Linked DNA regions of Geobacter metallireducens GS-15. The protein of the gene in region 2 binds, or shares a complex with, the protein of the main gene of each other region. Links are inferred from orthologs where the notes say so. Each region holds a gene or a part of one and is shown on either strand. Other genes may lie near its edges. The genes, in order: groL and metK.

The links.
Region 1: the proteins of metK (region 2) and groL are in contact, whole or in part, in a cryo-EM structure (PDB 8P4O), measured with the Escherichia coli proteins. The link is inferred for Geobacter metallireducens GS-15 from one-to-one orthologs.

Annotation. Positions count from the first base shown.
Region 1 is NC_007517.1:27,774-43,484, forward strand. Bases 6,434-9,294 are described here. They hold groL (chaperonin GroEL), read left to right. Parts: upstream 6,434-6,974; coding sequence 6,975-8,615; downstream 8,616-9,294. Other genes in these bases: GMET_RS00135 (hypothetical protein), read left to right, coding at 6,434-6,441; groES (co-chaperone GroES), read left to right, coding at 6,581-6,868; GMET_RS00150 (serine protein kinase PrkA), read left to right, coding at 8,896-9,294. In the rest of the region: GMET_RS00105 (AAA family ATPase), read left to right, coding at 1-540; GMET_RS00110 (hypothetical protein), read left to right, coding at 544-2,508; GMET_RS00115 (Tll0287-like domain-containing protein), read left to right, coding at 2,572-3,798; aroF (3-deoxy-7-phosphoheptulonate synthase), read right to left, coding at 4,077-5,111; more of GMET_RS00135, read left to right, coding at 5,875-6,433; more of GMET_RS00150, read left to right, coding at 9,295-10,956; GMET_RS00155 (DUF444 family protein), read left to right, coding at 11,007-12,335; GMET_RS00160 (SpoVR family protein), read left to right, coding at 12,420-14,048; GMET_RS00165 (serine protein kinase PrkA), read left to right, coding at 14,062-15,711.
Region 2 is NC_007517.1:1,445,649-1,461,324, forward strand. The notes cover bases 3,556-6,381. They hold metK (methionine adenosyltransferase), read left to right. Parts: upstream 3,556-4,296; coding sequence 4,297-5,466; downstream 5,467-6,381. Other genes in these bases: ptsP (phosphoenolpyruvate--protein phosphotransferase), read left to right, coding at 3,556-4,188; GMET_RS06500 (response regulator transcription factor), read right to left, coding at 5,556-6,278; GMET_RS06505 (sensor histidine kinase), read right to left, coding at 6,275-6,381. Outside these bases: hprK (HPr(Ser) kinase/phosphatase), read left to right, coding at 1-895; RNase adapter RapZ, read left to right, coding at 899-1,756; GMET_RS06480 (PTS sugar transporter subunit IIA), read left to right, coding at 1,761-2,153; GMET_RS06485 (HPr family phosphocarrier protein), read left to right, coding at 2,175-2,441; more of ptsP, read left to right, coding at 2,422-3,555; more of GMET_RS06505, read right to left, coding at 6,382-7,231; GMET_RS06510 (NAD(P)H-dependent flavin oxidoreductase), read left to right, coding at 7,359-8,447; ahcY (adenosylhomocysteinase), read left to right, coding at 8,607-10,037; GMET_RS06520 (M3 family oligoendopeptidase), read right to left, coding at 10,115-11,896; GMET_RS06525 (Smr/MutS family protein), read left to right, coding at 12,026-12,298; GMET_RS06530 (vitamin B12-dependent ribonucleotide reductase), read right to left, coding at 12,391-14,619; GMET_RS06535 (sensor domain-containing diguanylate cyclase), read left to right, coding at 14,876-15,676. UniProt on the Escherichia coli protein: Catalyzes the formation of S-adenosylmethionine (AdoMet) from methionine and ATP.

The DNA.
Region 1 (15,711 bases), 1.4 Mb from region 2 along the record:
ATCGGCCCCGACGGGAAGATCCAGTACGCCGCCTCGTCCCTCGTTTCCGCCATGGTGAAGGGAGGGGTCCTCATCCTCGACGAGGGGAACCGGATGAGCGAGAAGGCCTGGGCCTCCCTGGCGCCGCTCCTGGACGACCGGCGTTACGTGGAGTCCATCATCACGGGCCTCAGGGTCCCGGCCCACCGGGACTTCCGGATCGTGGTCACCATGAACGAGGACGCCTCCACCTTCGAGGTCCCCGAGTACATCCACTCCCGGCTCCAGCCCCAGATCTTCATCGACTTCCCCGAGGCCGACGAGGAACTCATGATCCTCAAGGAGAACCTCCCCTTCGCCCCGACCCGGATCCTCAAGTACGTGGTGGATTTCCTCCAGCGGGCCCATGCCGCCGACGAGCTCTACTCGGTCCGCGACGGCATCAACATCGCCCGCTACGCCCTCAAGATGATGGCCGCCACCGAACGGGACGCCGCCGAGCTCCTCCCCCTTGCCGTGGAGCGGGTGCTGGGGGACGAGGCGCTGCGGTATCTGGCGTAAGCCATGCCCCACCGCCTCCACCTGGAACAGTTCGGCCCGGTTCACGCCCTCCCCGTCCTCCACTACCGGATGGAGTTCGCCTGGCTCGTGCGCGAGGCGGTGCACCGGGTGAAGCCCGACTGCATCGCCCTGGAGCTGCCGCCGACCCTGGAAGCACCCTTCCGGCGCGCCGTGGCACGGCTGCCGGAGGTGTCGGTGCTCCGCTACGGCACCAAGGTGAAGAAAGGGCACGAGGAAACGGTCTACCTCCTCGTGGAGCCGGCGGACCCCCTGGTGGAGGGGGCACGGCTCGGCCGGGAACTGGGGATCCCCGTGGCACTGGTGGACGTGGATACCGATTCCTATCCCCTCCACCACGAAGCGCTTCCCGACCCCTACGCCATCCACCGGCTTGGCCTCACCCCCTACTACGAGGAGTACCGGAAGGGGTGCGCGACGCTCTCCCACGGTCCCGAGGACCGGCGGCGGGAGCAGGGGATGGCCTTCCGGCTCCAGGAGCTTTCCCGAGAGCACGGCCTCATCCTTTTCATCTGCGGGATGTTCCATCTGGAGCGGGTGAAGGAGGAATTCGGCCGCCCCCAGGCCGCGCCCCTGGAACGGGTCCGGCGCGAGAACGTGGCCCTCTTCAATCTCCACCCCGATTCCTGCCGAGAGATCCTCGGGGAGTTTCCTTTCCTCTCGGCAGTGTACGAGCTGCGCCGGGACACTTTGCCACCGGAGCCTGTAGACGGCAGTGCCACGCTGCGCAAACGGTATAGCGTATTGGAACTGATCGAGGGGGGGAAGCGGGAAATCCCCGAGGAGGAGCTCCTGCGCCACGCCGTGGAGCGGAGCGCCCGCCACACGGGGCGGGAGGGGGAGTTTCCGGACCGGCAGCGGATCATATACCATCTTTTCAAAGAGGCGGCCCGCCACTACCGGCAGGAGACCGGCGAGCCGCTCCACCTCTGGCAGAAGCGGGCCTTCTTCCGCTTTACCCGCAACTACGCCTTGACCGGCGGCATGCTCCTCCCCGATCTCTTCCAGCTCCTAGCCGCGGCCCGCGGCTGCATCGACGACAACTTCGCCTACGCCTTCTGGCGCCTGGCCACCCACTACCCCTGGCAGCGGACCGACGCCGACCTCCCTACCCTCGCCATCTCTCCCGAGGAAATCTGGGGGGGCGCCCGCCGGATCCGCTTCCGTCCCCGGCAGCAGCGGCAGAAGGGGCTGTCGCACCTGGGGTTCCTGAAGCGGAAGAAGGAGAAGCGCCCCGGCGAATGGCTGGAGGGGTTCGACAATCCCGCCATCTGCTCCTACCCGCCGGAGGACGTGGTGATCGAGGATTATGGCCGGTTCCTGAAGAAAAAGGGGGCCATGCAACTCTCCGAGGAGCTCTCCCGCACCGAGCCGTTCACGGCGTCGCTTCTGGACGGGATCGACATGCGGGAGACCCTGCGCAATCTGGCCGACGGCCGGATCTACGTGCGGGAGAACCAGCGGGCCACGGGGGGCGTCGGCGGGGTGGTGGTGATCTTTGACGAGGACCGGGACAACCGCAGGTTCCCCTACCGGATGACCTGGCTCGGGGAGCACGATCAGGAATCGGACATGGCCTTTTACGCCACCTCCCCGGCCGACAACATCGTGGGCCCCGGCATCTGCCGCTGTGAGTACGGCGGCTTCCTCCTCTCCTACCCTCCCCGGCGCATGATGGACGTCTGGCACGACCCGGACTACGCCTTTGCCCGCTCGAAAGCCGAGGTGCTCCTCCTGGCGGCCCTGGACTACTCCCCCGAGAAGCACGTGGTCTACGCGGCGCCCCGTCCCCCCCGGAGCATGTTCCGCCAGCTGGCGGCCCGCATGGGGAAGAAGATCGTCTACATCCCCCTCGGCTCCCTGTCGCCGGTGAAGCTCAAGGGGCTGCGGGTCCTCCACATCCTCCATGGCCACGACAAGCGGGAGATCGCGAAGAACTATGTCTGGTGACCCTCCTTGTCGAGGGCGGCCGGACGGGTATACTTGAAGCAATGTTAATGGCCGGAGGCACGCATGTCCTGGTTTGCCAACCTGAAGATCAGCACGAAGTTCAACATCATCCTGTCGCTCCTTCTGGTGTTCGTCTTCCTGGCGGCGGCCTTCTTCGTCTACCATCGGGAAAGGGCGCTCATCGACCGAATCGCCGTGGACAACGCCCGGAGCATTGCCCGGCAGATCATCGAGACCCGTGACTACATCTCCAGCGTGGTAAAGGGGGAGCCCAACGAGAACTACAACCTGGTTCCCCAGGTGGTGGCCACCAACGTGGCCAAGCGGCTGACCAGGGGGAGCGACTACTATGTGCGGCAGGTTTCGCTCCGGTACCGCAACCCCGACAATCGCCCCGATCCGTACGAGGAAGAGATGCTCAAGCTCTTCGCGGCAAAGAAGAGCACGGAAACCTACCGCATCGTCCGGACCGACAAGGAGCAGAGCTTTCGCTACATGCTCTCGATGGTGGCGGAGAAGAGCTGCCTCGAATGCCACGGCCGCTACGAGGATGCGCCACCCTTTGTCCGGGCCCGCTTCCCCAAGGGGCACTTCTCCTACAACTACCAGGTCGGCGAGGTGATCGGCGCCGTGTCGGTCTCGATCCCCCTGGCCGACCTCTATCGCGAGGCCGGGACCGACTTCAGACTCGATCTGGCCACCCGGGGGCTCACCTTCTGTCTCATCATTTTCGTGATGGGATTCCTTGTCCGGCGCGCCATCATTGACCCGCTCCGGCAGGTTTCCGCCTCCATCACCCATGTCGCTGCCACCGGCAGTTTCGGCGACCGGATTCCCCAGCGCTCCCGGGACGAGATCGGCGAACTCGTGGCCGCCTTCAACGGCATGATGGAGGAGTTGGACCTCAAGACCCGCCAACGGCTAGAGTCCGAGGACCGCTACCGCAATGTCCTGGAGATGGCCCAGTCGGCCATTGTCACCTTCCTGGCCGACGGCAAACTCATCATCACCAATCGTCGCGCTGAGGACCTCTTCGGGCTGCCCAAAGGTGAACTCCTCGGGGCATCGATCTACACCTTCCTGGCCGACGGCGACGGGGTGCGGGAGGGGATCTCGGCATACCTGCGCGACGGGACGGGGGGATTGGTTGGTGAGACGACTTCCCGGAAAATACGGGACATCAGGGGGAGGATAACCGAGGTTGAGATGGCCCTCTCCGTTTCACGGTCGGACCATAATCCCCTCTTTACGGCAATCCTGAGGGAGCACAACCAACACTCGGTCTACTGAAAAAGTTTCGGCACAAAAAGAGGGGGAACGCTTGATGCGCTCCCCCTCTATTGATAATCCCTCCACCATGCCGTTGGCTTGTAAGGGCCTCACAGCGAGTTCCTTACAGGTGGCAGGCTCTGTACCGCTTCAGGCAAATCCCACATGATGGGGCAGCACACCACGGTAGAAAGAACCCCCGTCTTACGTAAATGTTCCGCTGGGGCATATCAGCCTGACGCGCATGGCAGAGAGAATTCTAATATTTGTAGCTAGTTTAGCCTCCTCTCCCGGATAAATCAAGGGGCTTTTTCTCCACCGTCGTCGACCCCGAGGAATGCGTTCAGGCGCCTGATTTCCTCCATGAGCAGATCAAAGCCGTGGAAGGTCAGGGATTGGGGACCGTCGGAGAGGGCCTTGTCCGGCTCCGGATGGACTTCAATCAGGACGCCGTGGGCTCCGGCCACCAGTGCCGCCTTGGCCATGGGGGCCACGAGGCTCCGCTTTCCCGTGGCGTGGGAAGGGTCCACCATGACCGGCAGGTGGGACATCTCCCGGATGAGGGGAACCACCGCCAGGTCCAGGGTGTTGCGGGTGGCGGTCTCAAAGGTCCTGATCCCCCGCTCGCAGAGGATCACGTGGGGGTTTCCCTCGGCCAGGATGTATTCGGCGGCGGCCAGGAATTCTTCGATGGTTGCGCTCATGCCCCGCTTGAGCAGGACCGGCTTCTGGATGCGGCCAAGCTCCTTGAGGAGTTCGAAATTCTGCATGTTGCGGGCACCCACCTGGAGGAGGTCGGCGTATTCCGCCACGAGCCCCACCGTGTCGGGACTCATGACTTCGGTGACGATGGGAAGTCCTGTTGCCTCCCGGGCCTTGGCCAGGAGCTTCAGGCCCTCTTCCCGCATTCCCTGGAAGGTATGGGGGCCGGTGCGGGGCTTGAACGCCCCTCCACGGAGAAGATCCGCCCCAGCCTTCTTGACGGCCCGGGCGGTCTTCAGGATCTGCTCCTCCCCTTCCACCGCGCAGGGGCCGGCCACCACCACCGGCCGTTTCCCCTCGCCGATGGAGATGCCACAGACCTTCACGATGGTGTTGCGGGGATGGAAGTCGCGGGAGACGAGCTTGTAGGGCTTGGAGACGTGGATCACTTCCTGGACGCCGGGGAGGTCCCTGATGGTGGTGTCATCCACGTACCCTTTGTTGCCGAGGACCCCGATGGCGGTCCGCTCGCTCCCCGGAATCGGCGCCGCCGTAAGCCCCATGGTTTCCACCGCCTTCACAACTGCCTCGATCTGTTTCGGACCAGCCTTGTGGATCATGACGATCAGCACGCGCCCCTCCTTTTCCAAGATTGCAGTCGTCTCATCGGAGCAACGATACCAGAGGGGGACACGGGGGTCAACGGTGCCTTGCTTTTTCGCCGGCAATGGGTAGAATGGATTCCCCGGCCGCAATGACCGGGCCACGACGTGACGGAGCATCGGGAGGACCCATGAAGCTCAAGGAAGCGCAGATCGCCCGGCTCGCGGAGCAGGTGCTGGAACGGCTCATCACCGCGGGGCTCATAAACCTCAAGGCCGAGCGGGGGGTCGTCCTCGACCGGATTAAAAAAGCCGTTGCCTCCGATGCCAAGGGGGAAGAGGATCTGGAGCGGGAGGCCGAGCGCCTCCTGGAGCAGACCCTGCGCTCCATGGGGGGGGGCGTCGGCATCGACCGGCACAAGATGCTGAAGATGATCAAGGAGCGGCTGGCCAAGGAGAAGGGGATCGTCATCTGACCCTGGCCCGCCGGCACGGAGCACGAAACCATGAGCATTTCCGAAGACCGCATATCCCATCTGGCCCATCGGATCCAGGACCGGCTCTGGAAGGACGACCTGGCCGATTTCCCTGATGAGCGGCGCTCGCTGCAGTGCATCAAGGAGGCGATCTCCTCCTTCTTCGCGGTGACCGGCGAGGTGGATGCCGCCGTCCGGAAGAAGCTTGCCTCCTACGCCCAGGCCAAGGTGCCGGGGAGCCGGGAGTACGAGGTCCTCTACCAGAAATTCTACCAGGAAGAGATGGCGAAGCGGAAATGGTGAGCTTTTGCTGCAGATTGACGCGCGCGCTTGTCTTTACGGCGCTTCTCGCCATCGTCTTCATGGTGCTGGCCGGCTGCGGGCCAAAAACCCAGATCAGCGTCTCCCCCTCCTTCCGCCCCGCCTCCGATGTGGAAACCGCCTATGTGGTCCCCTTTGGCGGCGCCCTGGTACCCGAGGAGTTCTCCGCCACGGTCTTCAACGATTTTGTGGACCAGCTCAACGGCCGCCGGCGCGAGACCGGGATCCGCTCCTTCGCCATCCTCAAGGACGAGGTGAGTGCGGTGGATCCCGGCTGGCTCGCCCGCCAGTACTACATCTCCGGCGACATCTGGAGTTATGTGGAGGACTCGGGGTGCTGTTCCACCAATATCCGGGTCAAGGCCCGCGTTTACGTCCATGAGCCCGGGAGGAGCATCCCGTCGGTGGAGATCTTCGTTCCCATGGAGAGCTTCTTCGACCATGACCGCTCCACCATCGACCGGGAGCGGGGCCGCCTTGCCCGGGATCTTGCCCGGGACCTCTCCCAGAAGGTACTTGCCGCCATGGCGCCGCTACGTCCCCCCGTGTCTTCTTCCCCCTGAAATTTTTTTTGCAAATGACCTTGATTTTTGCCCGGGGGGTGACTATAGTTACTTCGCGTTAGCACTCAGCTGTATCGAGTGCTAATTTTTTTCGATGAAATCACGTGAGCATACTCATGAAAGAAAGGAGAAGCTGCAGATGAAACTCAGACCGTTGCAGGACCGCATCCTCGTGAAGAGAATCGAGGAGGAGCAAGTTACCGCCGGAGGGATCTTCATCCCCGACACCGCCAAGGAGAAGCCCCAGCGCGGCGAGATCGTGGCCGTCGGCAATGGCAAGAAGACCGAAGACGGCAAGGTGATCCCCATCGACCTGAAGGTGGGCGACAAGGTGCTCTTCGGCAAGTACGCCGGCACCGACATCAAGGTCGAGGGCGAAGACTTCCTGATTATGAGGGAAGACGACATCCTCGGCGTCATCGAATAGAGTGGCCGGCTTCGCCGAAGGTCCATCCGGAGCCTTTGGCCGTGCCATGAAACAGCATAGATAACAACATACGAAGACGAAGATTAAATAGGGAGGAACGAGTAACATGGCAAAGATTATCAAGTTCGATCAGGAAGGGCGCAACGCCATCCTGAAAGGTGTCAATACTCTTGCTGACGCGGTCAAGGTGACCCTCGGCCCCAAGGGACGCAACGTCATCATCGAGAAGTCGTTCGGCTCCCCGCTCATCACCAAGGACGGCGTCACCGTTGCCAAGGAAATTGAGCTGGAGGACAAGTTCGAGAACATGGGCGCCCAGCTGGTGAAGGAAGTCGCCTCCAAGACCTCCGACGTTGCCGGCGACGGCACCACCACCGCCACGGTTCTCGCCCAGGCCATCTACCGCCAGGGCTCCAAGCTGGTGGCCGCCGGCCACAACCCCATGGAGATCAAGCGCGGCATCGACAGCGCCGTTGAGACCATCGTGGCCGAGCTCCAGAAGATATCCAAGCCGATCAAGGACCACAAGGAGATCGCCCAGGTCGGCACCATCTCCGCCAACAACGACAAGACCATCGGCGGCATCATCGCCGAGGCCATGGAGAAGGTCGGCAAGGAAGGGGTCATCACCGTCGAGGAGGCCAAGGCCATGGAAACCAGCCTTGAGACCGTCGAGGGGATGCAGTTCGACCGCGGCTACCTCTCCCCCTACTTCGTAACCGATCCGGAGCGCATGGAAGCTTCCCTCGAGAACGCCAACATCCTGATCCACGACAAGAAGATCTCCAACATGAAGGACCTGCTCCCGATCCTTGAGCAGACCGCCAAGAGCGGCCGTCCGCTGCTGATCATCGCCGAGGACATCGAGGGCGAGGCTCTGGCCACCCTGGTTGTCAACAAGCTGCGCGGCGTCCTCAACATCTGCGCCGTGAAGGCTCCGGGCTTCGGCGACCGCCGCAAGGCCATGCTGGAAGACATCGCCGTTCTCACCGGCGGCAAGGTGATTTCCGAAGAGCTCGGCTTCAAGCTCGAGAACGCCACCTTCGACATGCTCGGCACTGCCAAGCGGGTCACCATCGACAAGGACAACACCACCATTATTGACGGCGACGGTTCTGAAGCCGATATCCAGGGCCGCGTGAAGCAGATTCGTGCCCAGATCGAAGAAACCAGCAGCGACTATGACCGCGAGAAGCTCCAGGAGCGCCTGGCCAAGCTCGTGGGCGGCGTTGCCGTCATCAAGGTCGGTGCCGCCACCGAAACCGAGATGAAAGAGAAGAAGGCACGGGTCGAGGACGCCCTCCACGCCACCCGCGCAGCCGTTGACGAAGGGATCGTCCCCGGCGGCGGCGTTGCCTATATCCGTTCCCTCGGCGCCCTTGAAGGTATCAGCCTCCCGGCAGAGCAGCAGTTTGGCGTTACCCTCATCAAGCGCGCCCTTGAGGAGCCGATTCGCCAGATCGCCCAGAACGCCGGCGTTGACGGCTCCATCGTCGTCGATAAGGTGAAGAACGGCAAAGACGCCTTTGGCTTCAACGCTGCCGATGACGAGTACGTGGACATGATCGCGGCCGGCATCATCGACCCGACCAAGGTTTCCCGTTCGGCCCTGCAGAATGCCGCTTCCGTGGCCGGCCTCATGCTGACCACCGAGGCCATGATTGCCGACAAGCCGAAGGAAGAGGCTGCCATGCCGGCAATGCCCGGCGGCATGGGCGGAATGGGTGGCATGGGCGGCATGATGTAAATCATTCCGGCTCATTCCGGTTGAACATGAAAAGGGGAAGGACTTCGGTCTTTCCCCTTTTTCTGTTTCCGGCCTTTTGCCATCCCGTTTCTATAGAGTGGTTAAAACATAACGCTCTGGAATGGCAGCATATATCATCGAGAAAAAAATGCTGTGCCGGCCTTGGCTGCCCGAAAAAATGTGTATACTTAATTGGCGCCAAGGGTTGCCCCGCGACCCGCACTTTTCGGGCTGGTGAAGACGCTCTTCGCCTGCCCGCGTTCCGAGGGGGGAGAAAACGATGAACGGTACCGGCACCGTGACGCTTCGCGATCACATCGCTGCGGTCAAGGAGGGGAAACTCCGCTTCGAGAATGCCTTCCAGGGGGTGACTCGGATGATCCTGGAGCAGGGGGTCGACAAGGTTGTGGTCAACGGCCGCACCACCTACGATTTCCGGATCTTCCGCACCGGCCGCAAGCACCCCGTCGGCATGTACGACGAGATAAACAGCTTCGTCTCCTTCGTGAAGGACGCGGCCGAGGGGGGCTCCTCCAAGGAGATGGCTTTCGTCCTGGTGGGAGAGCCGGGCAACGGCAAGACCTTCTTCGTGGAGTATGTCTGCGGCCGCTACCGGGAGTTCCTGTCGAAGCCCGAGAACCGGCGACATTCCTTCCGTTACACGGGGATGGCGCAGCTGGGGAGCTACGGGAAGATCGACATTATCGAGTCCCAGACCTACGAGGATCCCATGGTGCTCGCCATGAACCTCTTCGAGTCACGGGACGAGGCCACGGAGTTCCTGGCCCGGGAGTTCGGCTTCACCGACAAGGAGCTGCAGCGCCTGGCCGACAACTACCGTCCCCTGGGGGCCTGCTCCAGCTACATCCTCAACGACATTCGCACCTTCACCGGCGGCAACATCGAAGAGATGCTGAAGTTCATCGAGGTGATTCCGGTCCCCCTAACCGAGACCCTCGGAACCGTCACCGGCAAATACGCGGCCAAGGACAAGATCACCTCCAGCGCCGTGGACCTTCTGGGTGAGGAGTCGATCCAGCGGCTTCTCCACATCACCGACATCAACAACCCCTACCGCTTCGATCTCCGCCGCGGCGCCCTGGCTCGGGTGGCCGGCGGCGGCATCCACTTCTCCGACGAGATCTACAAGAACAAGAAGGATCTGGTGCAGGTCTACCTGGGGGTCATCCAGAACCGGGTCATCGAGATCGACGGCTACCGCTGGCCCATCGACACCCTCATCATCGCCACCAGCAACAACGCCGAGTTCAACCGGTACCTCTCCGAGAAGGAAGAGGCTCCCATTATCGACCGCTGCCGCATCTGCTACGTCTCCCACAACACCAACTACCGGATGCAGGAGCAGCTCACCACCTACGCCATCGGCGGCGAGACCAAGACCACCCTGAACCGGGAGGAGCTCCACCAGGACCCGAACCTGAACTACGCCGCCTGCGTGGGGGTGGTGCTCACGCGGCTTCCCCGCTCCGAGAAGCTCACCCCCATCGAGGCCATGAAGTTGGCCGCCGGCGAGATCGCCGGGGAGAAGAGCCTCAAGACCCTGGCCGAGGTGGTGGACATCCTCAGCCAGGAGCAGGACGTCACCAAGCGCTTTGGCCAGAAGGGGCTCGGCCAGCGGAACCTGGGGCGGGCCGTGCAACTCCTCGTGGAGAGCTCGGAAACCAACGAGGGGCGCTGCATGGTGGCCTACGACGTGTTCAAGTCCCTGGAGCGGATCGTTCTCGATTATGTCCCCGACCAGAACGACCGGGCCAAGTATCTGGAGGACCTGAAGATAGCCAAGGGGCTCTACCGCGAGCGGATCATGACTGAGATGTTCAACGCCTACATGGACGAGCCTTACGCCGTCAAGAAGGACGTCATGAACTACGTGAACATGATCATCGGCATCGACGCGGAGAGTCTCGGCCCCGACCGGATGTGGAAGTACAAGGATCCCCAGACCGGCGAGCTGAAGGCCCTGAAGATCGATGAGCGCTACGTGAAGAACGTGGAGGACCGGCTTGGCCTCAAGACCGACGAGCAGCGGGAGAGCTTCCGCACCTCCATTCGCAAGATCTACGGCCAGAAGATATCGGTGGATTCCACCTACGACTTCATGGACAACCTGGAGTTGGTGAAGGCGGTGACCGATGTGCGGCTCAAGAGCGACATCGCCGGTGCCGGGAGCCTCATCGGCGCCCTGGCCAACCGGACCAACGAGGAGAACCAGAAGCTCTACGACCGGATGGTTGACACCATGCTGAAGAAGCTGGGCTACTGCCGGACCTGCGCCCAGAAGACCATAGAGTACTTCTGCACGCAGGAAGACGAGATCTAGATAGAAACGCGGCTTTTCCGCAATCTCTGCGTTGATCTTCATAATTGCTTGTGCGGCGTAGCGCTGCTACGCCTCCGCGCAATCATTCGATCGCCTTGACCTTGCGAACAATCCACGTTTCTATACGGTCTGAAACCAACATGAAAAACGAAGACTCCAAAATCTTTAAAATATGGGACATCTCCTCCCTTGCCCCCGGGCCTGAAGGGTCCTACACCACCCGGATTCGCTCCCTGGATGAACTTCTGGAGCGGGACCGGCTCCGGGAAGAGGACGGCTTTCCGCGCAAGATCCGGATCGGCAAGCTCATCAAGCCGGGTAAGGGGAAACAGGAGAAGTTCGTGGTGGTTCCCACCACGGTGGAAGAGAAGTTCATGCACGACCGGGCCCCCACTCCTCCCGAAGAGGAGGAACCCATGGGGGGGACCGGCGACGAGGCGGAAGGGGATATCCTTGGCGAGCAGCCGGTCCGCCCCGAGCAGGGGGCGGGAAGCGGCACCGCGGGGCACGGTGGCGGCGAGGGGCATGAACTGGAGTCATCGGCCTACGACCTGGGGCGGATTCTGACGGAGCGGTTCAATCTGCCGAACCTGAAGGAAAAGGGGAAGAAGAGCTCCCTCTCCCACTACACCTACGACCTCACCGACCGCAACCGGGGCTTCGGCCAGATCCTCGAAAAGAAGCAGACCCTCAAGCGGGTCATCGAGACCAACATCGCCCTGGGGAACATCGATGATGTGACCAACATCGACACGACCCGCCTCCTCATCGACCCCCGGGACCGAATCTTCCGGATCCTCTCCCGGGAACTGGAGTACGAGTCCCAGGCCCTCGTCTTCTTCGTCCGCGACTATTCCGGATCCATGGAGGGGAAGGCGTCGGAGGTGATCTGCTCCCAGCACGTGCTCATCTACAGCTGGCTCCTCTACCAGTTCGCCAGGCAGGTGGAGACCCGCTTCGTCCTCCATGACAACGACGCCCGGGAGGTCCCCGACTTCTACACCTACTACAACCTCCGGGTTGCCGGGGGAACGAGGGTGGCGGCGGCCTACAAGATGGTGAACGACATCGTGGAGCAGGAGAGCCTTGCCAAGGATTACAACATCTACGTCTTCCACGGCACCGACGGCGACGACTGGGACACCAACGGCGAGGAGACCATTCCCGAACTGCGGCGGATGCTCACCTACACCAACCGGGTGGGGATCACCATCGCCGAGCATAACGCCTACGGCTCCCGCGGGGCCACCGAGGTGGAGCGGTACCTGAAGGGGTCGGGGCTCCTGGATGAAAAGCCGGAGTTTTTGCGCATGGATGTGATGGGAGAGGATGCCGACGAGACGCGGATTATCGATGGGATAAAACGTTTGATTTCTTAGGTGTCATAGGGTAGGGGCGCTGCTTGCCGCGCCCGTCACCGGATGCAAGGGCGCAGCAAGCGGCGCCCCTCCATAGACCTGAATATGGAACTCATCGATCAACATACCAAGAGCATCATGGAAGGGTGCAAGGAGCGCGCTCGCGACGCCGGCTTGCGCTTCTCCGACGAGACCCTGGAGTACATCGTCACCAACCGGGACATGCTGGAGCTTCACCCGAAGGTGATGATCCCGACCCTCTACGACTACTGGGTCCATGACGTGGAACTGCTCAGGGAAAAGGGAAAGTACGAACTCTACCCCAGCAACCCCTACGAGACGGTCATCAACACCCGCCCTCCCATCTCCTTTTACAACGACAACAATCCCGACTGGCTGAACGTGATGATCTTCTACCACGTCCTGGCCCACATCGACTTCTTCCAGAACAACCTCTACTTCCGCCATACCTGGGAATACGACCTGACCGGGAAGGCCCTGGCCGACAAGCGGCTCATCGCGCGGTTGCGCTCCGAGCACGGCCGGTGGGTCGACTACGTCATCGAGTTCGCCCGCGCCATTGACAATCTGGTGGGGTACTTTGACGGGCTCTCCCACCTCTTCCGGCAGGACCGCCCCCCCTTTTCCAAGCGGCTTGACTACTACTTCGACGTCTTCCTCCAGGAGGTCAAGGGGGTGAAGACCGCCGAGTACGTGAAGGAGATCGAGCGCTACAACCGCTGCAGGCGGGAAGTGGGTGAGCTGTGCGAGGAGAGCTTCTTTGCCGACGTGGTGGCGAAGAATCCGGAGTTCGAGGCGTTCTATCTCAAGGGAACCCGGGAGAAGAAGGAGGAGCGGCTCGATCTTCTCCAGTTCCTCATGGAGCATTCGGAGTTCCTGAACCAGGACGAAAACCTGTGGATGAAGTCGGTGCTGGAGGTGATCCGCTCCACATCGGTCTACTTCCAGCCCCAGATCCGGACCAAGATCATGAACGAGGGGTGGGCCAGCTACTGGCACGAGACCCTCTTTCTCACCGACGACCGGATCAAGGGGCACGAGGTGGACTTCGCACGGGTCCACTCGGGGGTCACCTGCCTCCACCGGGTGGGGCTCAATCCCTATGCCATCGGAATGCGGCTCTTCCAGCAGATCGAGGAGGGGGGCGATCAGGGGCGGCTCTCCCTGGAGTACCAGCGGCTTGCCGACAGCCATGCCCGGAAGGAGTTCGACCGGGCCACCGGCACGGGGCGCGACGTTATCTTCGCGGTGCGGGAAAACCTCTGCGACTTCACCTTCATCAACACCTACGTGGACCAGGACTTCGTCAACCGCCACAACCTCTTCGTGGTGGGGAAGCGCCTGAATGCGGAGCGGACGGCGTGGCAGTACTACGTCAAGAGCCGTAAGGCCGAGGAATACCGGGGCATGCTCCTGGAATCCCTCTACCATCCACCCCGCATTGAGGTGGACCGGGCAAAAGGGGGGGGGAAGACCCTCTACCTCAACCATCTCTTCGAGGGGAAACCGCTGATCCCGGACTTTATCGCCAACACCATGCTGGGGATAGAATTCCTCTGGGGGGGACCGGTGAAGCTGGAGACCAGCGAAGTGGCGTCGGCTCCTCCCCGGGAAGCGGGCGCGCCCCGCGGCGAAGGGGAAGCGCCGAAGATCCACTGGCGTCGGCACGTCTACACCATGGAAAACCGGACACTTTCCAAGACTCTCGTGTGAGCGGAACAGACCCATGGACACCATAAGCAGGGCATTACATCACATGGACCGGAGCGCGAACGAATGGGAGCACCTAGCCCCCATTCCCTTCGAGGAGTTCCTGAAGATTCTCGTGGCCAATCCCACGCGGGTCATCCGCAACGTTTTCCAGGTCTTCCATGACATGGTCATGAGCCACATCGACATCGGCGCCGACGAGTATCCCGACGACCCCGAATCGATCCATTTCATCCCCTATGACTGCCGTCGCCTCTTCGTGGAGGGGACCGACCATCCCTTCTTCGCCGACCGCCTCTTCGCCAACCGGTTCGTGGGGCTTGTGGAGGCCCTGAAACGGGGTTCCCTCCAGAACAAGATCTATGTTTTCGAGGGGCCGCCAGGAAGCGGCAAGAGCACCTTCCTCAACAACCTGCTCCTGAAGTTCGAGAACTACGTCAATACCGACGCGGGAATACGCTACGAGGCGGTCTGGCGTTTGGACCGCCAGGCATTCGGGGGGTTCACCCGGCACGAGACAGCAGTTTTTCTCGACAAGCTTTCCAAGCTCCTGGAGGAGCACGACTTCAGTCAGGATGAGCTCCTGGCGGCGGAGCACGCCCTCCATCCGGGGGATGACTACGTGGAGATCCCCTGCCCCTCCCACGACAATCCCCTCCTCGTGATCCCGAAGCAGCTCAGGCGCCAGTTCTTCGACGACCTGTTCAAGAACGACGAGATGAAGTGGCGTCTCTTCACCGAGAAGGAGTACGAGTGGCTCTTCCGCGACACCCCCTGCACCATCTGCAGCTCCCTCTACCAGGCGCTCCTGGCCCGGCTGAAAAGCCCGGCGGCGGTCCTCGGCATGCTCCACGCCCGCCCCTACCGTTTCAACCGGCGCCTCGGCGAGGGGGTCAGCGTCTTCAACCCCGGCGACAAGCCGATGCGCAACAGCGTCTTCACCAACGAGATGCTCCAGAGCCGGATCAACGCCATTCTCAAGGACAGCAACCTGGTGAAGTACCTCTTCTCCGAGTATGCCAAGACCAACAACGGCATTTACTCCCTCATGGACATCAAAGGGCACAACACCGACCGGCTCATCGAGCTCCACAACATCGTGAGTGAAGGGGTACACAAGGTGGACGACCTGGAGGAGAACGTCGACTCCCTGTTCCTGGCCCTCATGAACCCCGAGGACAAGAGCAACATCGAGGGGTATCAGTCGTTCCTGGACCGGATCGAGTACATCAAGATACCCTACGTGCTGGACCTCAACACCGAGGTGGAGATCTACCGTAACACCTTCGGCAAGCACATCGACCACAGCTTCCTGCCCCGGGTCCTCCACAACTTCGCCCGGATCATCATCGCGTCGCGCATGGACGAACGCTCCTTCGCCATGCACGAGTGGATCCCCGAGCCCCACCGCTACAGCACCTTCTGCGATTTCAACCTCCAGCTTCTCAAGATGGAGATCTATACCGGGTTCATCCCCCCCTGGCTTTCGGAGGAGGACCGCAAGCGCCTCACTGCCAAGCGGCGGCGCCAGATCATCTCCGAGGGGGAGAACGAGGGGCACAGGGGCTTTTCGGGGCGCGACGCCCTGAAGATCTTCGGCGAGTTCTATTCCACCTTTGCCCGCAAGGACAAGCTGATCACCATGACCATCCTCATCGCCTTCTTC
Region 2 (15,676 bases):
CCTCGTTGCGGGAAGGGGAGGGGTCGGCCATCGTGTGTTCAGCTCTCGCATTCAGAAGCCGGGCCTGGCCCTCACCGGGTACACCGACCACCTCCATCCGGACCGGGTACAGGTGCTCGGGAATACCGAAATATCCTACTTGCGCCAGCTCCACGAGGAACTTGCTACGATTTTCGTCGACAAGTTCTGCGAATACCCTATTTCCTGCATCATCGTCACCAAGGGGCTTGATCCGCCCCAGTTCCTCAAGGATGCGGCCGAACGCGAAGCAATCCCCCTGCTGGTGACGCCACTTCAGTCGTCAACTTTTATCTCGCTCATTACAAAGTTTCTTGAGGAGCGGCTTCTCCCCACGACCCATATCCATGGTGTGCTCGTGGACGTTCTCGGCGTGGGCGTTCTGCTGCTGGGGAAAAGCGGCATCGGCAAGAGTGAGTGCGCTCTTGACTTGGTCATACGTGGTCACCGCCTCGTGGCAGACGACGTGGTGTTCGTGAAGAAGAAGATGCCGGCAGCCCTTGTTGGACAGGCTGCTGAGGCAATTCAGTATCACATCGAAATCAGGGGACTTGGCGTCCTCAACATCAAGAACCTTTTCGGCGTCTCCTCTATCCGTGAAAAAAAGATCATTGAGATGGTGATCGAGCTGGTTGAGTGGGACCCTCAGCAAGAATATGACCGTCTCGGCCTTGACGACGAAGTATATACCATTCTCGATCTGGAGCTCCCCTACATCAAGATTCCCGTCAGACCCGGACGCAACCTTACCTCCATCATCGAGGTGGCCGCCCGCAACCATCTCCTCAAGGGAATGGGTTACCACTCGGCCCGGGAGTTCCAGGAGAAGCTCCTGGCTCGGATGGAAAACCGTCCTCTTGGGGATGAGGTGGAGTAGCCGATGCGCGTTCTGGTAATCTCCGGTCTGTCCGGTTCGGGCAAGTCGACGGCGGTTCGCGTTCTGGAGGATGAGGGGTTTTTCTGCATCGACAATCTTCCGGTTCAGCTCTTTCCGACGATCATCGACCTGGTCAACAAAGCCCAGGAGACGGTGCCGGGGGTGGCTTTGGTCATGGACATCCGGGGGAGGGATTTTCTCAAGGGCTTCGAGAAGATCTTCCAGGAGATTGATGATGCCGGACACACCATTGAGATCATCTTTTTCGATGCAACCGACGAAGTTCTGATCCGGCGCTTCTCCGAGACCCGCCGGCGCCATCCCGCCCTGGAGAGCGGCTCGGTCCCCGAGGGCATTCGTTACGAACGCGAGCAATTGTCAGGGCTCCGACGCCTTGCCACCCTCGTCATCGACACGTCGGAGCTGAACGTCCATCAGCTCAAAGAGATGGTGCTGGCACGGGTGAAGGGAGAGGCCGGTGCCCGGAGGATGACGATCCATCTCCAGTCGTTCGGCTACCGGTACGGGATTCCCCTGGAGTCAGATCTGGTTATGGATGTCCGTTTCCTATCCAACCCGCATTTTGTGCCGGAGCTCAAACCCTTGTCGGGGCTGGACCCCGGCGTCCGGAACTTCGTTCTTGAAAAACCCGAGACTACCCAGTTTCTTGCCCGGTTCGAGGGGCTTCTCGAATATCTTCTTCCCGCCTATCAGCGGGAAGGAAAATCGTATCTTACAATCTCCATCGGCTGCACCGGCGGCAGACACCGTTCCGTCGCTCTTGTCGAAGAGCTCCGCCGATTCTTCGACCGCGCAGGCATTGCGGTGAAGGTGAGCCACAGGGATATGGAAAAGGGATGAAAAGATGATTGGATTGGTGCTCGTTACCCATGCCGGCCTTGCTGAGGAACTCCTCAGGGGGGCCGAGATGATCGTAGGACCCATTGAGTCCGCCGAAACCATCGGAATCCGGCCGGGAGATCAGGCTGATGCGATCATGGAGCGCATTGCAGAGGCCGTGAAACGTGTTTCCGTGGACGGTGCGCTTATCATGACGGACATGTTTGGCGGGACGCCGTCGAATATGAGTCTTTCCTTCCTCGAGGCCGACCGCATCGAGGTGTTGACCGGCGTGAATCTGCCGATGGTCATCAAGTTTGCTGCCGAGCGGGACCGGATAGCTGTTGCCGAACTGGCCACGTCCCTCAAGGAGTGCGGCCGCGAGAGTATCGCCGTGGCCGGAGATTATCTGAAATAACCGGGAACTACAGGGACTGAAATGCTCGACCAGGAATTCACCATCATCAACAAACTCGGTCTCCACGCACGGGCCTCGGCCCTTTTTGTCAAGACGGCAAGCCGTTTTCGCTCTGACATAAAGATTGTGCGAGAGGGGATCGAGGTGAACGGCAAGAGCATCATGGGGATCATGATGCTGGCCGCGGCCAAGGGAACACTTATCAGGGTGAAAATTGAGGGGGAGGACGAGGCGGAAGCAATGGCCGCCCTCGGAGAGCTTATAACCAATGGATTCGGCGAGGAATGAAACGAGGATTTTTCGCGGAATAGAAGCCTCGGCCGGCATCGCCATCGGCACGGCACGCTTGACCGACCGCAGTCGCGTGGCGGTCACCGAGGTTTCCATCGGCGATGAAGAGGTGGAACTGGAGTGCGCCCGCTTCCTCGCAGCGCTTCAGGATGCCCGGGAAGAGCTCCTTGCTGTCAAGGAGCATCTGGCGTCAAGCCGCGGTCCGGAACACCTCTATGTTGTCGATAGCCACCTTCTGATCCTTGAAGATGGGATGCTGACCCGTGGCACCCTTGATCTGATTGCCGGCGAGAAGATCAATGCCGAAGCTGCCCTCAAGCGTAACCTCCTAAAGTTCAAAGAATTCTTTTCCGCCATTGAAGATGAGTATCTGCGCGAACGGGCCGGTGATGTAGAAACCGTCGTCGAGCGTATCATGCGCGCCATGGTGGGAAAACGACAGGAGTGCATCGGCTCCATTGACGGTGGCAAGATCGTCATCGTCGCCCACGACCTCTCTCCAACCGACATTCTCCAGATCGACAAGAACAACGTTATCGGCTTCATAACTGATCTGGGGGGACGAACATCACACACCGCCATACTGGCCAGGGCACTGGAAATTCCTGCAGTCGTAGGTCTTGAAACGATTACCGGCGAAGACATCGACGGACTGCCGATAATCATCGATGGCACTGACGGGACGGTGGTCGTCAATCCCGACCAGGATACCTTTCGCGATTACCTGCGGCGCAAGCAACGTTACGACTATCTGGAGCAGGAATTTCTTAAACTGCGGGATCTCCCTGCCGAGACCATAGACGGCCATCGGATTTCACTCATGGGTAACATTGAGTTTGCCGAGGAGATCCCAACGCTCAAGGGTCACGGAGGTGAGGGGATCGGTCTTTACCGGACCGAGATGCTTTACATGAACCGCCAGGGACTTCCCGACGAAGAAGAGCAATACTTGGCCTACTCCGCAATCGTCGAAGCAATGGCACCTCTGCCGATAACCATTCGCACCCTCGACGTGGGGGGCGATAAACTCGCCACCGACCTCCATCTGGAAGACGAGATGAACCCGGCCCTGGGACTGCGCGCCATTCGTCTGTCTCTCCGTAAACCCGAGGTCTTCAAGACCCAGTTGCGGGCAATTCTGCGCGCCAGCGTACGGGGAAAAGTCCGGATATTCTTCCCGATGATTTCGGGGGTAGAGGAAGTGCGCGCCGCCAAGGCGATTCTGGAGGAAGCGAAAAATGAGCTCCGTGCTGAAGGAGTTCCCTTCGACAACGCCATTGATGTTGGCATCATGATCGAGATTCCGTCGGCTGTGCTCGTTGCCGACATTCTTGCCCGGGAGGTGGATTTCTTCAGCGTCGGCACCAATGACCTCATCCAGTACTCGTTGGCCATCGACCGAACCAATGAGCACCTGGCGCACCTCTATCAACCGATGCACCCCGCTGTTCTCCGATCTCTCCGGACGGTGGTCGATGCGGCCCATGCCGCCGGAATCCGCGCCTGCATGTGTGGCGAGGTGGCGGGCGAGTCACGCTATCTTCCCATACTCCTCGGTTTGGGGTTTGATGAACTGTCCATGACCGGCGTGTCGATTCCGCGAGTCAAGAAAGTCCTGCGCCGGGCCGTCAAGGCTGACGCCCAGTTGCTCGTCTCCCGGGCCTTCACTTTTTCCACCGCCGCCGAAGTGGAGGCCTTCCTGAACAGCGAGATTTCCGCACGGTTTTCCGAGAGTTTCGACTGATTTCTTCCCGTTTTCTTCCTTGACATCCGTTGCTGCCAGCTTATACAATTCACACCTTTGCAAATCATTGAGCAGGCCATTTTCACCAGCGAGGAGGAACGATCAGCGATGGAGATGAAGGACTATATTTTTACCTCCGAATCGGTTTCCGAGGGACATCCCGACAAGGTCGCGGATCAGGTGTCGGATTCCATTCTTGATGCGATTCTTGCACAGGATCCCAGGGCCCGCGTTGCCTGCGAAACCCTGGTAACTACCGGTATGGCGGTTATTGCCGGCGAGATCACCACGAGTGCCGTGGTGGACTATCCGAAGGTTGTCCGCGAGACCATCCGGGAGATCGGCTACAACGACTCGGCCATGGGGTTCGACTGGGAAACCTGCGCGGTGCTCGTTTCCATTGACAAACAGTCCCCTGACATCTCCCAGGGGGTCACGGAGGGCGAGGGGATGTTCAAGGAGCAGGGGGCCGGCGACCAGGGGCTCATGTTCGGCTATGCCTGCACCGAAACCCCCGAACTCATGCCGATGTCCATCACCTATGCCCACAAGCTGACCCAGAAGCTGGCCGAGGTGCGCAAGAACGGTGTGCTGGACTTCCTTCGTCCCGACTCCAAGTCCCAAGTCTCCGTCGAATATGTGGACGACAAGCCGGTGCGCGTCGATACGGTCGTCATCTCATCCCAGCATACGCCGGAGGTTTCCTACGAAGCCATCAAGGAAGGGATCATCGAGGAGGTCGTGAAGAAGATCATCCCGGCCCACCTCATGGACGAACGGACCCGCATGCTCATCAACCCCACCGGCCGCTTTGTCGTCGGCGGTCCCATGGGTGACTGCGGCCTGACCGGGCGCAAGATCATCGTCGACAGCTACGGCGGCCATGGTGCCCATGGCGGCGGCGCCTTCTCCGGCAAGGACCCCTCGAAAGTGGACCGCTCTGCCGCCTACATGGGGCGTTACGTTGCCAAGAACCTGGTAGCCGCCGGCCTGTGCGAGAAGTGCGAGGTTCAGGTAGCCTACGCCATCGGCGTTGCCGAGCCGGTTTCGGTCATGGTCGATACCGCCGGCACCGGCAAGATCTCCTCCAAGCGGATTGCCGAGATCGTCCGCGAGGTCTTCGACCTGCGGCCGCGCGCCATCATCGAGCAGCTGGACCTTCTCCGCCCCATTTATCGCAAGACCGCCGCTTACGGTCACTTTGGCCGTGAGCTGCCCGAGTTCACCTGGGAGCGGACCGACAAGGTGTATATGATCCGCCAGAAGGCGGGAATCTAGCGAGATAGTAAGATAGTAAGTAGCGAGATAGTAAAAAGGCCGGATGACTTTGCGTCACCCGGCCTTTTCTCCTTTTGTATCCTACTCCTTCACGATCTCACTATCTCGCTCCCTTTCCTGCTAAAGCGGTAGCCCAGTCCCCGAACGGTGTGAAAGTAGATCGGTCTGGCCGGGTTCGGCTCGAAGTATTTCCGGAGCCGTACGATGAAGTTGTCGAGGGTCCGGGTTTCGGTGTCGGAGGTGTATCCCCAGACGTTTTCCAGGATCTCCCGGCGGCTGATCGCCTCTCCCTCCCGCTGGAAGAAAAGGGAGAGCATCTTTACCTCCAGTTCCGTCAGATCGATTTCGCCCTGGGCGGTCCGGGCGTGATAGGAGAGGAGGAATACTTCGTTGTCGCCGAACCGGTAGGCTTCCTCCACCGGTTCCGGCCGGTACCAGGAGGAGCGCCGCAGCATCCCGCCGACCCTTAAGAGAAACTCGTTCAGGCTGAAAGGCTTGGTGAGGTAGTCGTCGGCGCCGCTTTGGAGCCCCGTGACCCGTGCCCCCTCATCGGAACGGGCGGTCAGGATCAGCACCGGCACGCGGCTGTCCATGGTGCGGATCCGTTCGCAGACCGCGAATCCGTCCATCCCCGGGAGCATGACATCGAGAATGATGAGGGCGAAGCGGTCGTAGGCAAGGCGCTCCAGGGCCTCTTCGCCGCTCTCCACGTGACTTACCCGGTATCCTTCCATTTCGAGGTTGAAACATATCCCCCGGGCCAGGTGCATCTCGTCTTCAACCAGGAGGATGTGGGGTTTTTCTTCGGTCATGGGGAGCCCCTCTTACGGCGGGGGAGGGGGAGGCTGATGATGAAGCTAGTCCCCTCTCCGATACCCGCGCTCGTGGCGGTTACGGTTCCGCCGTGCTCCTTTACCACTGACTTGACGATCCAGAGACCGAGGCCGGTCCCCCGGATGGCCTCGCCACTGCTGCGGATGCGGTAGAACTTTCGGAAGACATTCTTGAGGTCTTTCCGGTCTATCCCTTTGCCGTTGTCCTGGAAGGAGAGGGTGCAGCGGTTCCCATCCCGTTTCAGCGTTACGCGGATCTCCGGGGCACCGATGCTGTACAGGATCGCGTTCTCGAACAGGTTCCGCAGAACCGTTTCCATCCCCTCCACATCGATGGCCGCCGAAATCCCTTTTTCAATGTCGAGGATCACGTTCCCTCCCTCGGGGAGAACGTGGCGTTGCTGGTCCATGTACCGGGTCACCAGGGCGGAAAAATCCACCACCGGGTACTGGGAGGCACGGCGCCGCTGTTCAAGCTTGGCGACCATCAGGATATTGCTGGTGAGGTTGTCGAGCCGGTCGATATCCACGAGCATGGTATCGAGGAACCGTTCCAGCTTCTCGGGAGGAGGCTTGCGGAGACGGATCGTCTCAAGGTGGAGCTTGATGGAGGCCAAGGGCGACTTGAGCTCGTGGGTCGCCTGGGAGATGAAGTCCTTCTGTTCCAGGTTCAGGTTCGACTGGCGGCGCCAGTAGATGAAGATGACGTAGACCCCCACCAGGATGATGACGAGGAGTACGATCCCCTCCACGAGCACCGCCCAGTCGAAGCCGCGGCCCAGGAGTTCGGGGCGGTAGCGTTCGGCCAGTTCCCGGAACTCCTTGTGGCGACCCACGAACCAGGTGATCCAGAAAAAAACCAGGAGCCCCCAGACAACCTGGATGCCGATCAGGGCCATGAGGGGATTTACGAGTCTCTTCAGCCACTTCATGGTGTTTTGTGTAGCACCCCCCTGTCTCGTTTGCAAGGGAGGATTTCGTTTTACAAAAGTATTACACATGGAGTGGTTACGATTCTGCTATGGTTGCCGAGGTAAAACACACCGGTAAGGGAGGAATTTGATGGGACCGCTGAAGATCGGCAAGCATGAGGCAAGGTATCCGCTCATCCAGGGAGGGATGGGGGTTCGCATCTCAGGGTGGAGGCTTGCGGGGCACGTGGCCAGGTGCGGCGGCGTGGGGCTCGTGGCCACTGCCGGCATTACTCTCAACAGCGGCCTCTACACCGGTTCTAATTACCTCCAGTCCAATCCAGAGGCGCTTCGACAGGAGCTGCGCAAGGCTTACGAAGTTGCTCCCGACGGGGTAATCGGCGTTAACATCATGGTGGCGCTCGCCGATTATGAAGAGCTCGTCCAGGCTTCCATCGAGGGTGGCGCCAAGGTGATAGTCTGCGGAGCGGGTCTGCCCATGACGCTTCCCGGCCTTACCGCCCACGCCCCTGATGTGGCCATCGTACCGATCGTGTCCTCGCTTCGTGCTGCCCAGCTCATCGCCAAAAAGTGGGATAAAGGATACGGCCGTCTTCCCGATGCGGTTGTTGTGGAAGACCCCGACACCGCCGGCGGTCACCTGGGTGAAAAGCTGGAAAACATCGGTACCGGTGACTATGACCAGTACGGCACCATCCGGTCCATAAAGGAATTCTTCCGCTCCGAATACGGTAAAGAGATACCGATTATCGCCGCAGGGGGTATTTGGGACCGTGCCGACGTCCTCCACGCCATTGCCGAAGGGGCCGACGGTGTTCAGATGGCGAGCCGCTTCGTGCCGACGGTTGAGTGCGATGCCGAAGACGCCTACAAGCAGATGTACCTCGATTGCCGCAAGGAGGATATCGGCCTCATCATGAGCCCGGCGGGGCTTCCGGGGCGAGCCATCCTCAGCAATCAGGAGAATATAACTCTTTATGATGAGACAAACGCAACTTCCTGCAGCAATGCTTGCCTGAAGAAATGCTCCTACAAGGAAAGCGGCGAGCGGTTTTGCATCGTAAGTGCCCTCGACCGGGCCCAGCAGGGAGATGTGGAGTCGGGGCTCGTCTTCTGCGGTACCAACGCCTGGAAGGCCGACCGCATCACCACCGTTCAGGAAATCTTCGACGAGCTCTTCGCCGAGGAGGCCGGTCAGGCAGAAAAGGCCGCATAAGTCGTTTTCTTTGACGCACAGAGGAAAAGGGGTACCAGCAGGTGCCCCTTTTTTTTGTTGGAGCGGGAATTCGACTTTGACCCTGCAGTGCCATAGATGTTATAAAATTTCTTTGCCTGTTGCTGTGATACCAAATAACCATAACCAACGGAGGATACGATGTCGACAACCAGCACACCGACCGCGACGACTGCCGCGTTCACTGACTGCCACGTGAGGGATCTCTCCCTTGCCGCCTGGGGGCGCAAGGAGATGGTCATTGCCGAAACCGAGATGCCGGGCCTCATGGCCATCCGCGAGGAGTACGCCGCCAGCCAGCCCCTGAAGGGTGCCCGCATTGCCGGTTCGCTCCACATGACCATCCAGACCGCCATGCTCATCGAGACCCTGACGGCGCTGGGCGCCGAGGTGCGCTGGGCATCGTGCAACATCTTTTCCACCCAGGACCACGCCGCTGCCGCCATTGCCGCAGCCGGCATCCCGGTCTTCGCCTACAAGGGGGAATCCCTGGAGGAGTACTGGGAGTTCACTCACCGGATCTTCGAGTGGCACGACGGCGGCACTCCCAACATGATCCTGGACGACGGCGGCGACGCCACGCTGCTCCTGCACCTGGGGAGCGACGCCGAGAAGGATCCGTCGGTTGTGGCCAATCCCACCTGTGAAGAAGAGCAGTTCCTCTTCGCCGCCATCAAGAAGCGCCTTGCCGAAAAACCGGAGTGGTACTCGAAGACCGCCGCAGCCATCAAGGGGGTGACGGAAGAGACCACCACTGGCGTGCACCGGCTCTACCAGATGCACGAGAAAGGACGCCTCAAGTTCCCGGCAATCAACGTCAATGACTCGGTCACCAAGTCCAAGTTCGACAACATCTACGGTTGCCGCGAATCCCTGGTGGACGGCATCAAGCGGGCCACCGACGTGATGGTGGCCGGCAAGGTGGCCGTCATCTGCGGCTACGGCGAGGTTGGCAAGGGGTGCGCCCAGGCCATGCGCGGGCTCCAGGCCCAGGTATGGGTCACCGAGATCGACCCCATCTGCGCCCTCCAGGCCGCCATGGAAGGGTACAAGGTGGTCACCATGGAGTGGGCCGCCGACAAGGCCGACATCTTCGTTACCACCACCGGCAACATCAATGTCATCACCCATGACCACATGAAGGCCATGAAGCACAACGCCATTGTCTGCAACATCGGCCACTTCGACAACGAGATCGAGGTTGCGGCCCTCAAGCAATACCAGTGGGAGAACATCAAGCCCCAGGTGGACCACATCATCTTCCCCGACGGCAAGCGGATCATCCTCCTGGCAGAGGGGCGGCTCGTGAACCTGGGGTGCGCCACGGGGCACCCCTCCTACGTCATGTCCTCCTCCTTCGCCAACCAGACCTTGGCCCAGATGGAGCTCTTCTGCAATCCCGGCAAATACCCGGTCGGTGTTTACATGCTTCCCAAAGAGCTGGACGAGAAGGTGGCCCGGCTCCAGCTGAAGACCCTGGGCGCCATGCTCACGGAGCTCACCGAAGAGCAGGCCGCCTACATCGGCGTGCCGAAGGCGGGACCCTACAAGACCGATCATTACCGGTACTGATTGGTGCCGAAGTAAGAAGAAAGGCCGTCGGGAATGAATCCCGGCGGCCTTTCTGTTTTTGCATGCATCGTGCGAACTTACTGTTTCGCCACCAATCCCTTCAACTCTTCGATCAGCTCCGCCAGAAAATCATACCCCTTCTGCCAGAAGTGGGGATCGGCCAGGTCGATTCCCGCGGGCTTCACCGTGTCTGCCGGCGACAGGGAGCCGCCGCTTTCCAGGATTCCCACATAGGTGGGGATGAACGTTTCGCCGTCCTCCAGGTATTTGCGGTAGAGGGAAAGGACCAGAAGCTCCGCGAAAGTGTAGGAGTAGCAGTAGAAGCGGGCATGGATGAAGTGGGAGATGTAGCTCCACCCCCAGCGGTAGGGCTCGATCATCTCCACGGCGTCGCCGTAGAGCTTGCCGTTCTCCTCCCACCAGAGGTCACAGAGCCGTGATGAGGTCAGGAGCCCCTCCTTCCGCTCCTTGTGCATCCGTTCCTCGAAGCGGGTGAGGACGTTCTGGCGGAAGGTGGTGGCGATGATATCCTCGATCTTGGCGCAGAGAAGGGCGATCTTCACTTGCGGGTCGGATTCCCGTTCAAGAAGGAACCGGGTCAGGAGCATCTCGCCAAAGACCGACGCCGTTTCCGCCAGAGGAAGCGGTGCGTGGTAGTTGAGCATGGTCTGCTTCTGGGCCAGGACGAAGTGGAGCCCGTGCCCCAGTTCGTGGGCCAGGGTCGCCACGTCGCGCAGGTTGCCGGTGAAGTTCAGGAGCACATACGGGGAGAGGCTCGGCGTCATCCCCATGCAGAACGCGCCTCCTCCCTTGCCGGGGCGTGGCAGCACGTCAATACGCCGCTCGGCGAAAAAGGCGGCGCAGATGTCGCGGAAGCGGGGCTGGAAGGCACCATAGGCCTCCAGGACCAAGTCCCGGGCCTCCTCGAAGGTGTAATGGCGGTCCGTTTCGCCAGCCGGGGCGTAGACATCAGTATTTTTGAGCTTCGGAAGCCCCAGGAGCCGCGCCTTGAGGCGGAAATAGTCCCGGGCCAGGCCGTAGTTGGCCTCAGAGACATCCATGAGACGATTCACCACTTCTTCGGGGATTTCGTTCCCCAGGTTGGTGGGCTCCATGGGGTGGCGGTAGCTGCGGAGCTCCAATTCCTGGCCGTGGTCGAGAGCCACGGTGTTGAAGATGGCACCGAGGGCGATCCCCTCCTCCTCGTGGCGCCTGAGGAAGATGGCGAAGGCCCGCTCCCGCACTGTTGCGTCTGGATGATGGAGGAGCCCCAGGAGCTCCTCGCCGGTGAATTCCCGTTCTTCCCCGTCCAGTTCCATCCGGTAGCGGAAGGATGCCGACAGCTCGTCAAAGAGCCGGGTGAAGGCCTCGGCCCCCGTGAGGTTCTTCAGCTTCAGGAGCTGCTCCTCCCGCTCCGTGAGGGTGTGGGGCTTGAATTTGCGCACGCTCTCCAGGTAGTGGCGGTAGCCGGCCAAGCCACCGTCCGCGACAATCTCCGCGAAACCCCCGTCGGGGATCTCCATGATCTCCAGATCGAAGAAGAGGAGCTCACGCCCCATGAGGTTGCCGAACTCGGCAGTCCGTTGGGAGAGCTTCTTGTGCTCGTCGTTCCCGGCGTCGGCAGCGAAGAGGAGATGGGCGTAAAGCTGGGGTTTCACAAGAAGCTCCGTGAGGGCCTCGTAACGCCGGAGAGCTTCCAGAAGTCCGGCTGCATCGAGGGAGGCGACCTTCCCCAGGTAGGCTACCCGGAATGCTTTCGTCTCGGCGGCTCCTGAGGCGAGATCGGCTTCGAGTTCCGGTGCGTGTGCATGGTAGAGGGGATCGGTGTCCCAGAGCATGGCGGTGATGTCGGTAGTCATGGCAATCCTTTCAGGGAAAATGGGCGGTTGCGTTGCACTCCCATTCTGGATTACCACAGGGGAGGGAGAAATCAATAGCGTTTTTGAAAGGAAGGGGAGATACTTCGGGCTTCCGAGGATAATACATCCATGATCGAAGACCTGACCATTGAACTGCCCATCGACGGGACTCTCGATCTCCATACTTTCCGGCCCGGCGAGGTGAAGGATCTCGTCCCCGACTACCTGGCGGCCTGCCGCGAGCGGGGGATCTACTCGGTGCGGATCATCCACGGCAAGGGTACCGGAACTCTGCGCCGGACCGTCCACGCCATCCTGGAACGGCTTGACGTTGTGGCCTCGTTCCGGCTTGCGGGAGAGGATGCCGCGACGCTGGTGGAATTGTGGCGGGATCGTCCCTGACGGCACGGTGGCAGGAACATACTGAACGTTTTGTCAATGAGAAAGGCCCGCAAGATGCGGGCCTTTCGTCGTTCATGGTCAGTTGTTGCCGGTCAGGCGCATTCGGAATAGCCGCAGACCCGGCAGACGGCGCAGCCGCCTTCGTGCTCCACGATGCCGCCGCACTCGGGGCAGGCGCCCCGTTCAGGAGCCGCGGTTTCGAGCCCCACATCGTAGCCGGCAGCCTGCATGTGGGCCTGGATCGCCCTGGCCACGGCGTCGGCGCAGGAAAGAACCTTGTTGTCGCCGAAGCCCGCGGGGAGGTGGCAGGAGATGCCGAGAAGCTGCTTGATCACCTGCCGGGCCTGGACGCCGCTGCGCCAGGCGAGGGACACCATGCGGCCGATGGCCTCGCACTGGGAGGAGGCGCACCCGCCCGCCTTCCCCATGGTGGTGAAGAGCTCGAAAAGCCCGGCCTTGTCCTCGTTGACGGTGACATAGAGTGGGCCGCAGCCGGTCTGCATCTGGTAGGTCCATCCCTTGAGGGCCTTGGGACGGTCCCGCTTCACGGCCCGTTTCTCCTCCGTCTGGACAACTTTCTCCTTTTCCTCCTTGGCGCCTGTGGAGAGGACCTGCTCGTCCCGGGAGCCGTCGCGGTAGATGGTGACCCCCTTGCACTCCAGTTTGTAGGCCAGGCGGTAGACTTTCTCCACCTCTTCGATGGTGGCGGCGTTGGGGAAGTTGACCGTCTTGGAGACGGCGTTGTCGGTGTATTTCTGGAAGGCGGCCTGCATCTCGATGTGGTCTTCCGGGGTGATGTCGTGGGCGGTCACGAAGACCTTGCGGATATCCTCGGGAATCTCGGCCAGGTCGTGGACGGTGCCGTGCTGGGCGATCTTCTGCATGAGCTCCTCGGAATAGAAGCCCTGATCCCGGGCAATCTCCTCGAAAATGGGGTTTACCTCCACGAGGATGTTCTTGTCGAGGACCTGGCGCACGAAGGAGACTGCGAAGAGGGGTTCCACACCGCTGGATGCGTTGGCAATGATGGAGATGGTGCCGGTGGGGGCGATGGTGGTCACCGTGGCGTTGCGGATGGGGCCTTCTCCCGGCCGGTCAAAGGTGGAACCCACGAAGTTCGGGAACGCTCCCCGCACGGCGGCCAGTTCGCGGGAATAGGCGTGCCCCTCGTCGTTAATGAAACGCATCACCTTCTCGCCGAGGCTGATGGCCTCCGGGGAGCTGTAGGGGATCCCCAGGAGGATCAGCATGTCTGCCCACCCCATGACGCCGAGGCCGATCTTGCGGTTGGAGCGGGTCATGTCGTTGATCTGGGGGAGGGGGTAGTTGTTCACCTCGATGACGTTGTCCAGGAAGTGGACTCCCAGGCGGATGACCTCCCGCAGGCGCTTCCAGTCCACGTCGCCGTTATTCACCATCTTCCCCAGGTTGATGGAGCCCAGGTTGCATGACTCGTAGGGGAGGAGCGGCTGCTCGCCGCAGGGGTTGGTGGACTCGATCTCGCCGATGTGGGGAGTCGGGTTGTCCTTGTTGAGGCGGTCCAGGAAGATGATTCCCGGCTCGCCGTTTTTCCAGGCCTGCTTCACGATGCGGCTGAAGACCTTGCGGGCGTTGAGGGTCCCGCAGGGCTTCCCGTCACGGGGGTTGCGCAGATCGTAATCGGCGTCCCTCTCCACCGCCTCCATGAAGGCCTCGGTGAGCCCCACGGAGATGTTGAAGTTGTTGAGGTGCTTCTGGTCATCCTTGCACATGATGAAGTCCATGATATCCGGATGATCCACGCGGAGGATCCCCATGTTGGCGCCGCGCCGGGTTCCCCCCTGCTTGATGGTTTCGGTGGCGGCGTCGAAGACCCGCATGAACGAGATGGGGCCGCTGGAGATGCCCGAGGTGGAACGGACCACGTCGTTGGCCGGACGCAGCCGCGAGAAGGAAAAGCCGGTGCCGCCGCCGGACTTGTGGATGAGGGCCGTGTACTTGACCGCGTCGAAGATCTCCTCCATGGAGTCCCCCACAGGGAGGACGAAGCAGGCGGAGAGCTGGCCCAGCTCGCGCCCCGCGTTCATGAGGGTGGGGGAGTTGGGGAGGAACTCGAAGGAGGTCATCAGGTCGTAGAACTTCTGGGCCAGGGCCTTGGTGTCGGCCTTCTTGTCGAAATTACGGTCAGCAACGGCAATGGCCTCGGCCACGCGCCGGAACATGTCGGCGGGAGTTTCGAGGACTCTCCCGTCAGTGTCTCGCTTGAGGTATCGCTTCTCGAGCACGGTGCGGGCGTTCTTCGAAAGGCCGGGGATATCCACTGTCGTCTTCGTTTCTGCCATAATTTCCTCTCCTTGCGCAGTGTTTGGTGAATAATGCAGTATAAAGGCTGTTTGCCATATATGTTGTGGTGCCGCAAAAGAATATCCACAATATGTATGGCCTGTCAAGGGGTAAAAAAAAATGACCTAACGGGTTGATTCAACAAGGCATTACTCCATCGGCCGATTTGCTGTGTGTGCAGGTGGGGTGCTGGCAATTTACATCCCTGAGGTTTTGTGTTAGTTTTTTTCATTTTTCTGGCGGACGGAACAGACCATGGAACATAGCTTGAAATGCACCATTGAGCTGCTCGAAGAGGAAGTCAGCGCCCTCAGGGAGTTGATTGAGGTGGCGAGGATGGTGGTTTCCACCCTCGAACTTGATCAGGTCCTCCTGGAGATACTGACCAGCGCGATGCGCTTTGCCGACGCCTCCGCCGGAAGCATTGTCCTCTACGACACCGTTCAGGGGGGACTGACTCTCCACGCCCACCAGGGGTTTACCCCCGAATTCGTCTTGGCCGAGCGGTGGGAAATCCGCCCTGGAGGGGTCACTGAACGGGTTATCTCCGGTGGCGAGATCCTGTTCGTCAACGACACCGAAGATAACCCCCTCCTTGTCGACCCCATTGTCATCAGGGAGGGGATCAGATCTCAGGCCTGCATTCCCCTTAAAGTGCAGAGCCGGCTTGCGGGCATTCTCTACCTGTGCGATTTTGTCCCCCGGGAGTTCGATCGGGAGAGAATGAAACTTCTGGACGTCCTCGCCTCCTTTGCCGCCATGGCCATCGATAATGCTCAGCTCCATGAGCGGACCCGGCTCATGGCCATAACCGACGCCCTGACCGGTCTTTACAACCGGCGCTACTTTCAGCAGATGTTCAGTCGGGAACTGAACCGGGCCAAGCGTTACGGCAACCCCCTCTCACTGATCATGATGGACGTGGATGACTTCAAGAAGTTCAATGATACCTATGGACATCCCCTTGGCGACAAGCTCCTAGGGAGCATGGGAGATATTCTCACGGAGGCGCTGCGCAATACCGATTTTGCCTTTCGCTACGGGGGCGAGGAGTTT